One region of the Weizmannia sp. FSL K6-0777 genome, then DNA from elsewhere that is predicted to be linked to it. Evidence: a T-box and tRNA genes for the amino acid it is inferred to sense, from the RefSeq annotation. Region 1 holds a T-box; the other regions hold tRNA genes.

The links. The T-box of region 1 lies ahead of ileS (isoleucine--tRNA ligase). A T-box ahead of a tRNA ligase gene usually reads a tRNA of that ligase, here a tRNA-Ile.
Region 2: it has a tRNA-Ile gene. The T-box ahead of ileS (isoleucine--tRNA ligase) is inferred to sense a tRNA for this amino acid. The anticodon was not compared.
Region 3: it has a tRNA-Ile gene. The T-box ahead of ileS (isoleucine--tRNA ligase) is inferred to sense a tRNA for this amino acid. The anticodon was not compared.

Annotation. Positions count from the first base shown of each region.
Region 1 is NZ_CP151971.1:1,260,724-1,264,913, forward strand. It holds gene NST70_RS05800 (YggS family pyridoxal phosphate-dependent enzyme) at 1-4, shown strand, start outside; gene NST70_RS05805 (cell division protein SepF) at 31-480, shown strand; gene NST70_RS05810 (YggT family protein) at 486-758, shown strand; gene NST70_RS05815 (RNA-binding protein) at 819-1,595, shown strand; gene NST70_RS05820 (DivIVA domain-containing protein) at 1,703-2,218, shown strand; T-box leader at 2,268-2,488, shown strand; gene ileS (isoleucine--tRNA ligase) at 2,582-4,190, shown strand, end outside.
Region 2 is NZ_CP151971.1:10,907-15,096, forward strand. It holds rRNA gene NST70_RS00045 (16S ribosomal RNA) at 1-1,385, shown strand, start outside; tRNA gene NST70_RS00050 (tRNA-Ile) at 1,488-1,564, shown strand; tRNA gene NST70_RS00055 (tRNA-Ala) at 1,578-1,650, shown strand; rRNA gene NST70_RS00060 (23S ribosomal RNA) at 1,740-4,190, shown strand, end outside.
Region 3 is NZ_CP151971.1:97,857-102,046, reverse strand. It holds rRNA gene NST70_RS00520 (23S ribosomal RNA) at 1-1,915, opposite strand, end outside; tRNA gene NST70_RS00515 (tRNA-Ala) at 2,005-2,077, opposite strand; tRNA gene NST70_RS00510 (tRNA-Ile) at 2,091-2,167, opposite strand; rRNA gene NST70_RS00505 (16S ribosomal RNA) at 2,270-3,823, opposite strand; gene NST70_RS00500 (pro-sigmaK processing inhibitor BofA family protein) at 4,171-4,190, opposite strand, start outside.

The DNA.
Region 1 (4,190 bases):
ATAAGGGAAAACAAACGGAGGTGTAATGGAATGGGACTGAAAACGAAATTTAAGTCATTCTTTTTGCTTGATGATGAATACGAAGACCAGGAAGAAGAAATGATGGAAAAAGAGTATGAAGAACCCGAGCAACCCGCTGAGAAACCGGTCCGGCATGCGCGGCAAAATGTGGTCAGCCTGCAAAGCGTCCAAAAGTCTTCAAAAGTCATTCTGGTGGAACCGCGGGTTTATGCCGATGCACAGGAAATTGCCGACCATTTGAAAAACCGGCGCGCGGTGGTCGTCAATTTGCAAAGCATGCCGCATGACCAGGCGAAGCGGATTGTCGATTTTCTGAGCGGGACGGTGTACGCCATTGCAGGCGATATCCAGAGAGTCGGCAGCAATATTTTTCTTTGTACGCCGGATAACGTAGAAGTTTCCGGAAAAATTTCTGAATTCCTGCAGGGACAGGAATATGACGATACGAGGTGGCCATAAACCGGATGGATCCAATTTTATTTTCAATTTTAAAGATCATTCTGCTTCTCATGAGAATTTACTCTTACATTCTCCTGATTTATATCTTTATGTCGTGGTTTAATCTCAGGGACACCGACATCGGGCGTTTGTTTGCGCGCGTTTCGGAACCTTATCTCGACCCTTTCCGCAGAATCATTCCACCGATCGGCATGATTGATATTTCTCCGATCGTCGCTTTTTTTGTCCTGGATTTGGCAAGAGCCGGCATTGCGGAAATTTTTTCATGGTTCATGTAAAAAGAGCCATTTTCAGAAAAAGGGACTGTGCAGTTCCTTTTTTTAAAAGGAGTCAGACAAATGGAATCGATTTACCAGCATTTCCGGCCGGATGAAAAGGAATTTATTGACCAGGTGCTGACCTGGAAACAATACGTGGAAGATGCGTATGCCCCTGAACTGACGGATTTTTTGGATCCGCGCATGCAGAGAATTGTCAACACGGTGATCGGAAACCACGGCGCAGTCTCTGTCCGGGCTTTTGGCGGATACAGAGAGAGTGAACGGAAAAGAATGCTGCTTTTTCCTGACTATTTTTCTCCGGATGAGGACGACTTCCATCTTGCCTTATTCGAAGTACATTACCCTGCCAAATTTGTTTCCTTTGAACATAAACATGTGCTTGGTTCGCTGATGGCGCTCGGCCTGAAACGCGAAAAATTCGGGGATATTTTAATCGGGGAAGGGCGCATTCAGTTTTTCGCTGCGGCCGAACTTGCGGACTTTATTCAAATGGAATTCCGGCAGATCGGAAAAACGCCGGTCACCCTTACGAAAATGCAGTTGGATCAGGCCATCCGGCAGCAACAACACTGGCTTGAAAAACAGGCCACCGTCAGTTCGCTCCGCCTTGACGCGATTTTGTCCGCCGTTTATAACATTTCAAGGCAGAAAACGCGGATGCTGATTGAGCACGGGCTTGTGAAAGTGAACTGGAAAACAGTGGAAAACCCGTCATTCCAGTGCGGGAAAGGCGATACTTTTTCAACCAGGGGATACGGGAGAAGCCGGCTCATCCGCGTGGAAGGCAAAACGAAGAAAGAAAAATGGCGAATGGTGGCAGGGATTTTAAAATAATTTGATTGATTAGCAGGATTTTCCCAAAAAATCGTCGAATTCCATTATAATATAAAAAAGAAGGGGAATCTTGCAATCGAAAGTCAAATTGAACAGGAGGTGGCCACATGCCTTTAACGCCTTTAGATATACATAATAAGGAGTTCAGCAAAGGGTTTCGCGGCTATGATGAAGATGAAGTAAATGAATTCCTTGACCAGCTGATAAAAGATTACGAAATGCTGATCCGCGAAAAGAAAAACCTGGAAGATAAAGTAGCATCGCTAAACGAACGGCTGAGCCATTTTTCTTCCATTGAGGAAACTTTAAATAAATCGATTGTTGTTGCCCAGGAAGCGGCGGAAGAAGTAAAGGGCAATGCCCAGAAAGAAGCGAAGCTGATCATCCGCGAGGCGGAAAAAAATGCCGACCGGATTGTCAATGAAGCCCTTTCGAAAGCAAGGAAAATTGCGCTCGAAATCGAAGAGCTGAAAAAACAGTCGAAAGTCTTCCGGACGCGCTTTAAAATGCTGATTGAGGCGCAGCTTGACCTGATTGATAGCGATGACTGGGAAAAGCTGATGGAATTTGAAGTCGATGCTACGGAGTTTGAACTGGAAGAAGAAGAAGCAAATCAAACTTGACGAATCCGAAAATGGTCCACTATAATGGAATACATTCAATACTGTATACGAAAAAACGATGACAGGGCAGTAGGGTTGTGAAAGCTTTCCAAGCGAACCGGGGACAGTGCGAGCCCGGCAAAGCGCGCAGCCTGAACATCCCCCTTGAGTTCTTGCCTTGAACGCCGAAAAGGCCAGTAGAGTTAAGCGGGACCTTCCACGTTACGGATGTCGAGCGGGCATATTGGATGCCTACTAGGGTGGTACCGCGGGAACCTTCTCGTCCCTATTTTGGGGATGGGAAGGTTTTTTTATTGGATTTTTGGCAAGGCTGAACATAACGAAAAATTCAAAATACAATATGCAAAAGGCAGGAGGATCAGCATGGATTACAAAGATACACTTTTAATGCCGAAAACGGATTTTCCGATGCGTGGAAATTTGCCGAAAAAAGAACCGAAAATCCAGGCAAAATGGGAAGAAATGGATATTTATCAAAAGGTGATGAAACGCACGGAAGGAAGGCCGCTGTTTGTGCTCCACGACGGGCCTCCGTATGCAAACGGCGATCTCCATATGGGCCACGCCCTGAATAAAACATTGAAAGACATCATCAACCGGTTCAAATCGATGACGGGTTACCATGCCCCTTATGTACCGGGCTGGGATACGCACGGGCTGCCTATTGAGCAGGAACTGACAAAAAAAGGCGTAGACCGGAAATCGATGTCGGTTGCCGAATTCAGGAAACTGTGCGAAAAATATGCCCATGAGCAAATCGATCGCCAGCGGACAGCGTTTAAACGGCTCGGCGTGCGCGGCGACTGGGAAAATCCGTATTTAACGCTCCGGCCCGCATATGAAGCCGAGCAAATCAAAGTATTCGGGGAAATGGCGAAAAAAGGCTATATTTACAAAGGCCTGAAGCCGGTATACTGGTCCCCTTCCAGCGAATCCGCGCTTGCGGATGCGGAAATTGAATACAAAGACATCAAATCGCCATCGATTTATGTTGCGTTCGACGTAAAAGACGGAAAAGGCGTGCTTGACACGGACACAAAAATTGTCATCTGGACAACGACACCTTGGACCATTCCGTCAAACCTCGGCATTGCCGTCAATCCGGAGATCAACTATGTTGTCGTAAAAGTGGACGGCAAGAAATACCTGGTTGCCGAAGCCTTGCTCGAAGAAGTAAGCGGCGTTTTGGAATGGGAAAACGCGGAAGTCGTTCAAACGGTTCCGGGGAAAAAGCTGGAGTACATTGTCGCAAAACATCCGCTGTACGGCCGCGATTCGCTCGTCATGCTCGGCGACCACGTCACAACCGACAGCGGGACAGGATGCGTCCATACCTCACCTGGACACGGGGAAGATGACTTTCTCATCGGCAAAAAATACGGGCTTGATGTGATTTGTGCTGTAGATGACAAAGGCATGATGACAAAAGACGCGCCCGGTTTTGAAGGATTGTTTTACGACAAAGCCAACAAACCGATCTGTGAAGCACTGGATCAGGCAGGTGCGCTTTTAAAATTGAAATTTTTAACGCACTCGTACCCGCATGACTGGCGGACGAAAAAACCGGTAATTTTCCGGGCAACATCGCAATGGTTCGCATCGGTTGATATGTTCCGCGATGACATTTTGAAAGCCGTTGAAGAGGTCAAATGGACGCCTGTATGGGGCGAACTCCGGATGCATAACATGATCCGCGACCGTGGCGACTGGTGTATCTCCCGCCAGCGTGCATGGGGTGTGCCGATCCCTGTTTTTTACGCGGAAAACGGCGAAGCGATCATCACGGAAGAAACCATCCAGCATGTATCCGACCTGTTCCGCGAACACGGATCAAACGTCTGGTTTGAACGGGAAGCGAAAGACCTGCTTCCGGAAGGCTTTACGCATCCGGCGAGTCCAAACGGCGTATTTAAAAAAGAAACGGATATTATGGACGTCTGGTTCGATTCCGGTTCTTCCCATCAGGGCGTGC
Region 2 (4,190 bases), 1.2 Mb from region 1:
AATACCGGATAGTTTTTTCCTCCGCATGGAGGAAAAAGGAAAGACGGCTTTTGCTGTCACTTACAGATGGGCCCGCGGCGCATTAGCTAGTTGGTGGGGTAACGGCTCACCAAGGCAACGATGCGTAGCCGACCTGAGAGGGTGATCGGCCACATTGGGACTGAGACACGGCCCAAACTCCTACGGGAGGCAGCAGTAGGGAATCTTCCGCAATGGACGAAAGTCTGACGGAGCAACGCCGCGTGAGTGAAGAAGGCCTTCGGGTCGTAAAACTCTGTTGCCGGGGAAGAACAAGTGCCGTTCGAACAGGGCGGCGCCTTGACGGTACCCGGCCAGAAAGCCACGGCTAACTACGTGCCAGCAGCCGCGGTAATACGTAGGTGGCAAGCGTTGTCCGGAATTATTGGGCGTAAAGCGCGCGCAGGCGGCTTCTTAAGTCTGATGTGAAATCTTGCGGCTCAACCGCAAGCGGTCATTGGAAACTGGGAGGCTTGAGTGCAGAAGAGGAGAGTGGAATTCCACGTGTAGCGGTGAAATGCGTAGAGATGTGGAGGAACACCAGTGGCGAAGGCGGCTCTCTGGTCTGTAACTGACGCTGAGGCGCGAAAGCGTGGGGAGCAAACAGGATTAGATACCCTGGTAGTCCACGCCGTAAACGATGAGTGCTAAGTGTTAGAGGGTTTCCGCCCTTTAGTGCTGCAGCTAACGCATTAAGCACTCCGCCTGGGGAGTACGGCCGCAAGGCTGAAACTCAAAGGAATTGACGGGGGCCCGCACAAGCGGTGGAGCATGTGGTTTAATTCGAAGCAACGCGAAGAACCTTACCAGGTCTTGACATCCTCTGACCTCCCTGGAGACAGGGCCTTCCCCTTCGGGGGACAGAGTGACAGGTGGTGCATGGTTGTCGTCAGCTCGTGTCGTGAGATGTTGGGTTAAGTCCCGCAACGAGCGCAACCCTTGACCTTAGTTGCCAGCATTGAGTTGGGCACTCTAAGGTGACTGCCGGTGACAAACCGGAGGAAGGTGGGGATGACGTCAAATCATCATGCCCCTTATGACCTGGGCTACACACGTGCTACAATGGATGGTACAAAGGGCTGCGAGACCGCGAGGTTAAGCCAATCCCAGAAAACCATTCCCAGTTCGGATTGCAGGCTGCAACCCGCCTGCATGAAGCCGGAATCGCTAGTAATCGCGGATCAGCATGCCGCGGTGAATACGTTCCCGGGCCTTGTACACACCGCCCGTCACACCACGAGAGTTTGTAACACCCGAAGTCGGTGAGGTAACCTTTACGGAGCCAGCCGCCGAAGGTGGGACAGATGATTGGGGTGAAGTCGTAACAAGGTAGCCGTATCGGAAGGTGCGGCTGGATCACCTCCTTTCTAAGGAAATTAAGGAAAACTTCGTTTTCCAAAATTAAGTTTGATGTTTCCGTTTTGTTCAGTTTTGAAGGTTCAATCCTTCCTTATATTTCCTTTCATTAAGGGCCTGTAGCTCAGCTGGTTAGAGCGCACGCCTGATAAGCGTGAGGTCGATGGTTCAAGTCCATTCAGGCCCACCATTCCTTAATGATCGGGGCCTTAGCTCAGCTGGGAGAGCGCCTGCTTTGCACGCAGGAGGTCAGCGGTTCGATCCCGCTAGGCTCCACCTTTATAAATGTGTTCTTTGAAAACCGGATAGGAGAAACAAACCAAGTAAACCGAGAATCGCTTATTTTTGGATTTAAACCTTTTTATGGTTAAGTTAGAAAGGGCGCACGGTGAATGCCTTGGCACTAGGAGCCGATGAAGGACGGTACAAACACCGATATGCTCCGGGGAGCTGTACGTAAGCTTTGATCCGGAGATTTCCGAATGGGGAAACCCCCTGTCTTTAATCGGACAGGATTCCTGCCTGAATCCATAGGGCAGGAAGGGCACACCCGGGGAACTGAAACATCTCAGTACCCGGAGGAAGAGAAAGCAATTGCGATTTCCCAAGTAGCGGCGAGCGAACAGGAAACAGCCCAAACCGGAAGGCTTGCCTTCCGGGGTTGTAGGACACTCATATGGGAGTTACAAAAGAACAGGTTAAGTGAAGCGGCCTGGAAAGGCCTGCCGGAGAAGGTAAAAGCCCTGTAACTGACACTTCGTTCTCTCCCGAGTGGATCCTGAGTACGGCGGGACACGAGGAATCCCGCCGGAATCCGGGAGGACCATCTCCCAAGGCTAAATACTCCCTAGTGACCGATAGTGAACCAGTACCGTGAGGGAAAGGTGAAAAGCACCCCGGGAGGGGAGTGAAAGAGATCCTGAAACCGTGTGCCTACAAGTAGTCAGAGCCCGTTAACGGGTGATGGCGTGCCTTTTGTAGAATGAACCGGCGAGTTACGGTCTCATGCAAGGTTAAGCTGAAGAAGCGGAGCCGCAGCGAAAGCGAGTCTGAACAGGGCGAAAGAGTATGAGGCCGCAGACCCGAAACCAGGTGATCTACCCATGTCCAGGGTGAAGGCAAGGTAACACTTGCTGGAGGCCCGAACCCACGCACGTTGAAAAGTGCGGGGATGAGGTGTGGGTAGCGGAGAAATTCCAATCGAACTTGGAGATAGCTGGTTCTCTCCGAAATAGCTTTAGGGCTAGCCTCAAGCGAAGAGTTTTGGAGGTAGAGCACTGTTTGGACGAGGGGCCCTCATCGGGTTACCGAATTCAGACAAACTCCGAATGCCAAAAACTTATGCTTGGGAGTCAGACTGTGAGTGATAAGATCCATGGTCGAAAGGGAAACAGCCCAGACCGCCAGCTAAGGTCCCAAAGTATACGTTAAGTGGAAAAGGATGTGGCGTTGCTTAGACAACCAGGATGTTGGCTTAGAAGCAGCCATCATTTAAAGAGTGCGTAATAGCTCACTGGTCGAGTGACGCTGCGCCGAAAATGTACCGGGGCTAAACGTATCACCGAAGCTGCGGATGGACACCGTATAGTGTCCGTGGTAGGAGAGCGTTCTAAGGGCGTTGAAGCCGGACCGGAAGGACCGGTGGAGCGCTTAGAAGTGAGAATGCCGGTATGAGTAGCGAAAGAAGGGTGAGAATCCCTTCCACCGAATGCCTAAGGTTTCCTGAGGAAGGCTCGTCCGCTCAGGGTTAGTCGGGGCCTAAGCCGAGGCCGAAAGGCGTAGGCGATGGACAACAGGTTGATATTCCTGTACCGCCTCTTCACCGTTTGAACGATGGGGGGACGCAGGAGGATAGGGCAAGCGCGACACTGGTTGATCGCGTCCAAGCAGTTAGGCCGGTGCGGAGGCAAATCCTTCGCGCCAAGGCGGAGCTGTGATGGCGAGGGAAATTTTAGTACCGAAGTTCCTGATTCCACACTGCCAAGAAAAGCCTCTAGTGAGGTGAAAGGCGCCCGTACCGCAAACCGACACAGGTAGGCGAGGAGAGAATCCTAAGGTGAGCGAGAGAACTCTCGTTAAGGAACTCGGCAAAATGACCCCGTAACTTCGGGAGAAGGGGTGCTTTTTGGGGTGTATGCCCCGGGAAGCCGCAGTGAATAGGCCCAGGCGACTGTTTAGCAAAAACACAGGTCTCTGCGAAGCCGCAAGGCGAAGTATAGGGGCTGACACCTGCCCGGTGCTGGAAGGTTAAGGAGAGGGGTTAGCCGTAAGGCGAAGCTCTGAACTGAAGCCCCAGTAAACGGCGGCCGTAACTATAACGGTCCTAAGGTAGCGAAATTCCTTGTCAGGTAAGTTCTGACCCGCACGAAAGGTGTAACGATCTGGGCACTGTCTCAACGAGAGACTCGGTGAAATTATAGTACCTGTGAAGATGCAGGTTACCCGCGACAGGACGGAAAGACCCCATGGAGCTTTACTGCAGCCTGATATTGAATTTTGGTACAGCTTGTACAGGATAGGTAGGAGCCTTGGAAACCGGAGCGCCAGCTTCGGCGGAGGCATCGGTGGGATACTACCCTGGCTGTATTGAAATTCTAACCCGCACCCCTTACCGGGGTGGGAGACAGTGTCAGGCAGGCAGTTTGACTGGGGCGGTCGCCTCCTAAAAGGTAACGGAGGCGCCCAAAGGTTCCCTCAGAATGGTTGGAAATCATTCGCAGAGTGTAAAGGCATAAGGGAGCTTGACTGCGAGACTTACAAGTCGAGCAGGGACGAAAGTCGGGCTTAGTGATCCGGTGGTTCCGCATGGAAGGGCC
Region 3 (4,190 bases), 1.2 Mb from region 1:
GAGCTTCGCCTGACGGCTAACCCCTCTCCTTAACCTTCCAGCACCGGGCAGGTGTCAGCCCCTATACTTCGCCTTGCGGCTTCGCAGAGACCTGTGTTTTTGCTAAACAGTCGCCTGGGCCTATTCACTGCGGCTTCCCGGGGCATACACCCCAAAAAGCACCCCTTCTCCCGAAGTTACGGGGTCATTTTGCCGAGTTCCTTAACGAGAGTTCTCTCGCTCACCTTAGGATTCTCTCCTCGCCTACCTGTGTCGGTTTGCGGTACGGGCGCCTTTCACCTCACTAGAGGCTTTTCTTGGCAGTGTGGAATCAGGAACTTCGGTACTAAAATTTCCCTCGCCATCACAGCTCCGCCTTGGCGCGAAGGATTTGCCTCCGCACCGGCCTAACTGCTTGGACGCGATCAACCAGTGTCGCGCTTGCCCTATCCTCCTGCGTCCCCCCATCGTTCAAACGGTGAAGAGGCGGTACAGGAATATCAACCTGTTGTCCATCGCCTACGCCTTTCGGCCTCGGCTTAGGCCCCGACTAACCCTGAGCGGACGAGCCTTCCTCAGGAAACCTTAGGCATTCGGTGGAAGGGATTCTCACCCTTCTTTCGCTACTCATACCGGCATTCTCACTTCTAAGCGCTCCACCGGTCCTTCCGGTCCGGCTTCAACGCCCTTAGAACGCTCTCCTACCACGGACACCAAATGGTGTCCATCCGCAGCTTCGGTGATACGTTTAGCCCCGGTACATTTTCGGCGCAGCGTCACTCGACCAGTGAGCTATTACGCACTCTTTGAATGATGGCTGCTTCTAAGCCAACATCCTGGTTGTCTAAGCAACGCCACATCCTTTTCCACTTAACGTATACTTTGGGACCTTAGCTGGCGGTCTGGGCTGTTTCCCTTTCGACCATGGATCTTATCACTCACAGTCTGACTCCCAAGCATAAGTTTTTGGCATTCGGAGTTTGTCTGAATTCGGTAACCCGATGAGGGCCCCTCGTCCAAACAGTGCTCTACCTCCAAAACTCTTCGCTTGAGGCTAGCCCTAAAGCTATTTCGGAGAGAACCAGCTATCTCCAAGTTCGATTGGAATTTCTCCGCTACCCACACCTCATCCCCGCACTTTTCAACGTGCGTGGGTTCGGGCCTCCAGCAAGTGTTACCTTGCCTTCACCCTGGACATGGGTAGATCACCTGGTTTCGGGTCTGCGGCCTCATACTCTTTCGCCCTGTTCAGACTCGCTTTCGCTGCGGCTCCGCTTCTTCAGCTTAACCTTGCATGAGACCGTAACTCGCCGGTTCATTCTACAAAAGGCACGCCATCACCCGTTAACGGGCTCTGACTACTTGTAGGCACACGGTTTCAGGATCTCTTTCACTCCCCTCCCGGGGTGCTTTTCACCTTTCCCTCACGGTACTGGTTCACTATCGGTCACTAGGGAGTATTTAGCCTTGGGAGATGGTCCTCCCGGATTCCGGCGGGATTCCTCGTGTCCCGCCGTACTCAGGATCCACTCGGGAGAGAACGAAGTGTCAGTTACAGGGCTTTTACCTTCTCCGGCAGGCCTTTCCAGGCCGCTTCACTTAACCTGTTCTTTTGTAACTCCCATATGAGTGTCCTACAACCCCGGAAGGCAAGCCTTCCGGTTTGGGCTGTTTCCTGTTCGCTCGCCGCTACTTGGGAAATCGCAATTGCTTTCTCTTCCTCCGGGTACTGAGATGTTTCAGTTCCCCGGGTGTGCCCTTCCTGCCCTATGGATTCAGGCAGGAATCCTGTCCGATTAAAGACAGGGGGTTTCCCCATTCGGAAATCTCCGGATCAAAGCTTACGTACAGCTCCCCGGAGCATATCGGTGTTTGTACCGTCCTTCATCGGCTCCTAGTGCCAAGGCATTCACCGTGCGCCCTTTCTAACTTAACCATAAAAAGGTTTAAATCCAAAAATAAGCGATTCTCGGTTTACTTGGTTTGTTTCTCCTATCCGGTTTTCAAAGAACACATTTATAAAGGTGGAGCCTAGCGGGATCGAACCGCTGACCTCCTGCGTGCAAAGCAGGCGCTCTCCCAGCTGAGCTAAGGCCCCAATCATTAAGGAATGGTGGGCCTGAATGGACTTGAACCATCGACCTCACGCTTATCAGGCGTGCGCTCTAACCAGCTGAGCTACAGGCCCTTAATGAAAGGAAATATAAGGAAGGATTGAACCTTCAAAACTGAACAAAACGGAAACGTCAAACTTAATGTTGGAAAACGAAGTTTTCCTTAATTTCCTTAGAAAGGAGGTGATCCAGCCGCACCTTCCGATACGGCTACCTTGTTACGACTTCACCCCAATCATCTGTCCCACCTTCGGCGGCTGGCTCCGTAAAGGTTACCTCACCGACTTCGGGTGTTACAAACTCTCGTGGTGTGACGGGCGGTGTGTACAAGGCCCGGGAACGTATTCACCGCGGCATGCTGATCCGCGATTACTAGCGATTCCGGCTTCATGCAGGCGGGTTGCAGCCTGCAATCCGAACTGGGAATGGTTTTCTGGGATTGGCTTAACCTCGCGGTCTCGCAGCCCTTTGTACCATCCATTGTAGCACGTGTGTAGCCCAGGTCATAAGGGGCATGATGATTTGACGTCATCCCCACCTTCCTCCGGTTTGTCACCGGCAGTCACCTTAGAGTGCCCAACTGAATGCTGGCAACTAAGGTCAAGGGTTGCGCTCGTTGCGGGACTTAACCCAACATCTCACGACACGAGCTGACGACAACCATGCACCACCTGTCACTCTGTCCCCCGAAGGGGAAGGCCCTGTCTCCAGGGAGGTCAGAGGATGTCAAGACCTGGTAAGGTTCTTCGCGTTGCTTCGAATTAAACCACATGCTCCACCGCTTGTGCGGGCCCCCGTCAATTCCTTTGAGTTTCAGCCTTGCGGCCGTACTCCCCAGGCGGAGTGCTTAATGCGTTAGCTGCAGCACTAAAGGGCGGAAACCCTCTAACACTTAGCACTCATCGTTTACGGCGTGGACTACCAGGGTATCTAATCCTGTTTGCTCCCCACGCTTTCGCGCCTCAGCGTCAGTTACAGACCAGAGAGCCGCCTTCGCCACTGGTGTTCCTCCACATCTCTACGCATTTCACCGCTACACGTGGAATTCCACTCTCCTCTTCTGCACTCAAGCCTCCCAGTTTCCAATGACCGCTTGCGGTTGAGCCGCAAGATTTCACATCAGACTTAAGAAGCCGCCTGCGCGCGCTTTACGCCCAATAATTCCGGACAACGCTTGCCACCTACGTATTACCGCGGCTGCTGGCACGTAGTTAGCCGTGGCTTTCTGGCCGGGTACCGTCAAGGCGCCGCCCTGTTCGAACGGCACTTGTTCTTCCCCGGCAACAGAGTTTTACGACCCGAAGGCCTTCTTCACTCACGCGGCGTTGCTCCGTCAGACTTTCGTCCATTGCGGAAGATTCCCTACTGCTGCCTCCCGTAGGAGTTTGGGCCGTGTCTCAGTCCCAATGTGGCCGATCACCCTCTCAGGTCGGCTACGCATCGTTGCCTTGGTGAGCCGTTACCCCACCAACTAGCTAATGCGCCGCGGGCCCATCTGTAAGTGACAGCAAAAGCCGTCTTTCCTTTTTCCTCCATGCGGAGGAAAAAACTATCCGGTATTAGCCCCGGTTTCCCGGCGTTATCCCGATCTTACAGGCAGGTTGCCCACGTGTTACTCACCCGTCCGCCGCTAACCTTTTAAAAGCAAGCTTTTAAAAGGTCCGCACGACTTGCATGTATTAGGCACGCCGCCAGCGTTCGTCCTGAGCCAGGATCAAACTCTCAGTAAAGATGTTTGATAAAAGCTCAAAAAGAATTTGACGTTTCGTTTTGTCCAGTTTTCAAGGAACAATCGCTTTGTTTTTCAGCGACTTTTATATCATACCACGACGCAACCAACATGTCAACTACTTTTTTAAGAAGTTTGATGCCGGATGCGGCGACGAAAACTATTATACTAGTATAACGAAGTGTAGTCAATCCTTTTTTTATATGCCTGCTTTTTCGTGGGCGCCCATGCTTCTTTCAGCCTAAGCTTCTAGTTTCTTCGAATGAACATAAAAAATACGCCAAAGAAATGATGGATCATTTCTTTGGCGCTGGTTGTCTGCTGATGGCGGTTCGAGCGCTGCTTTTGTCAAGACAGAATCCATGTCT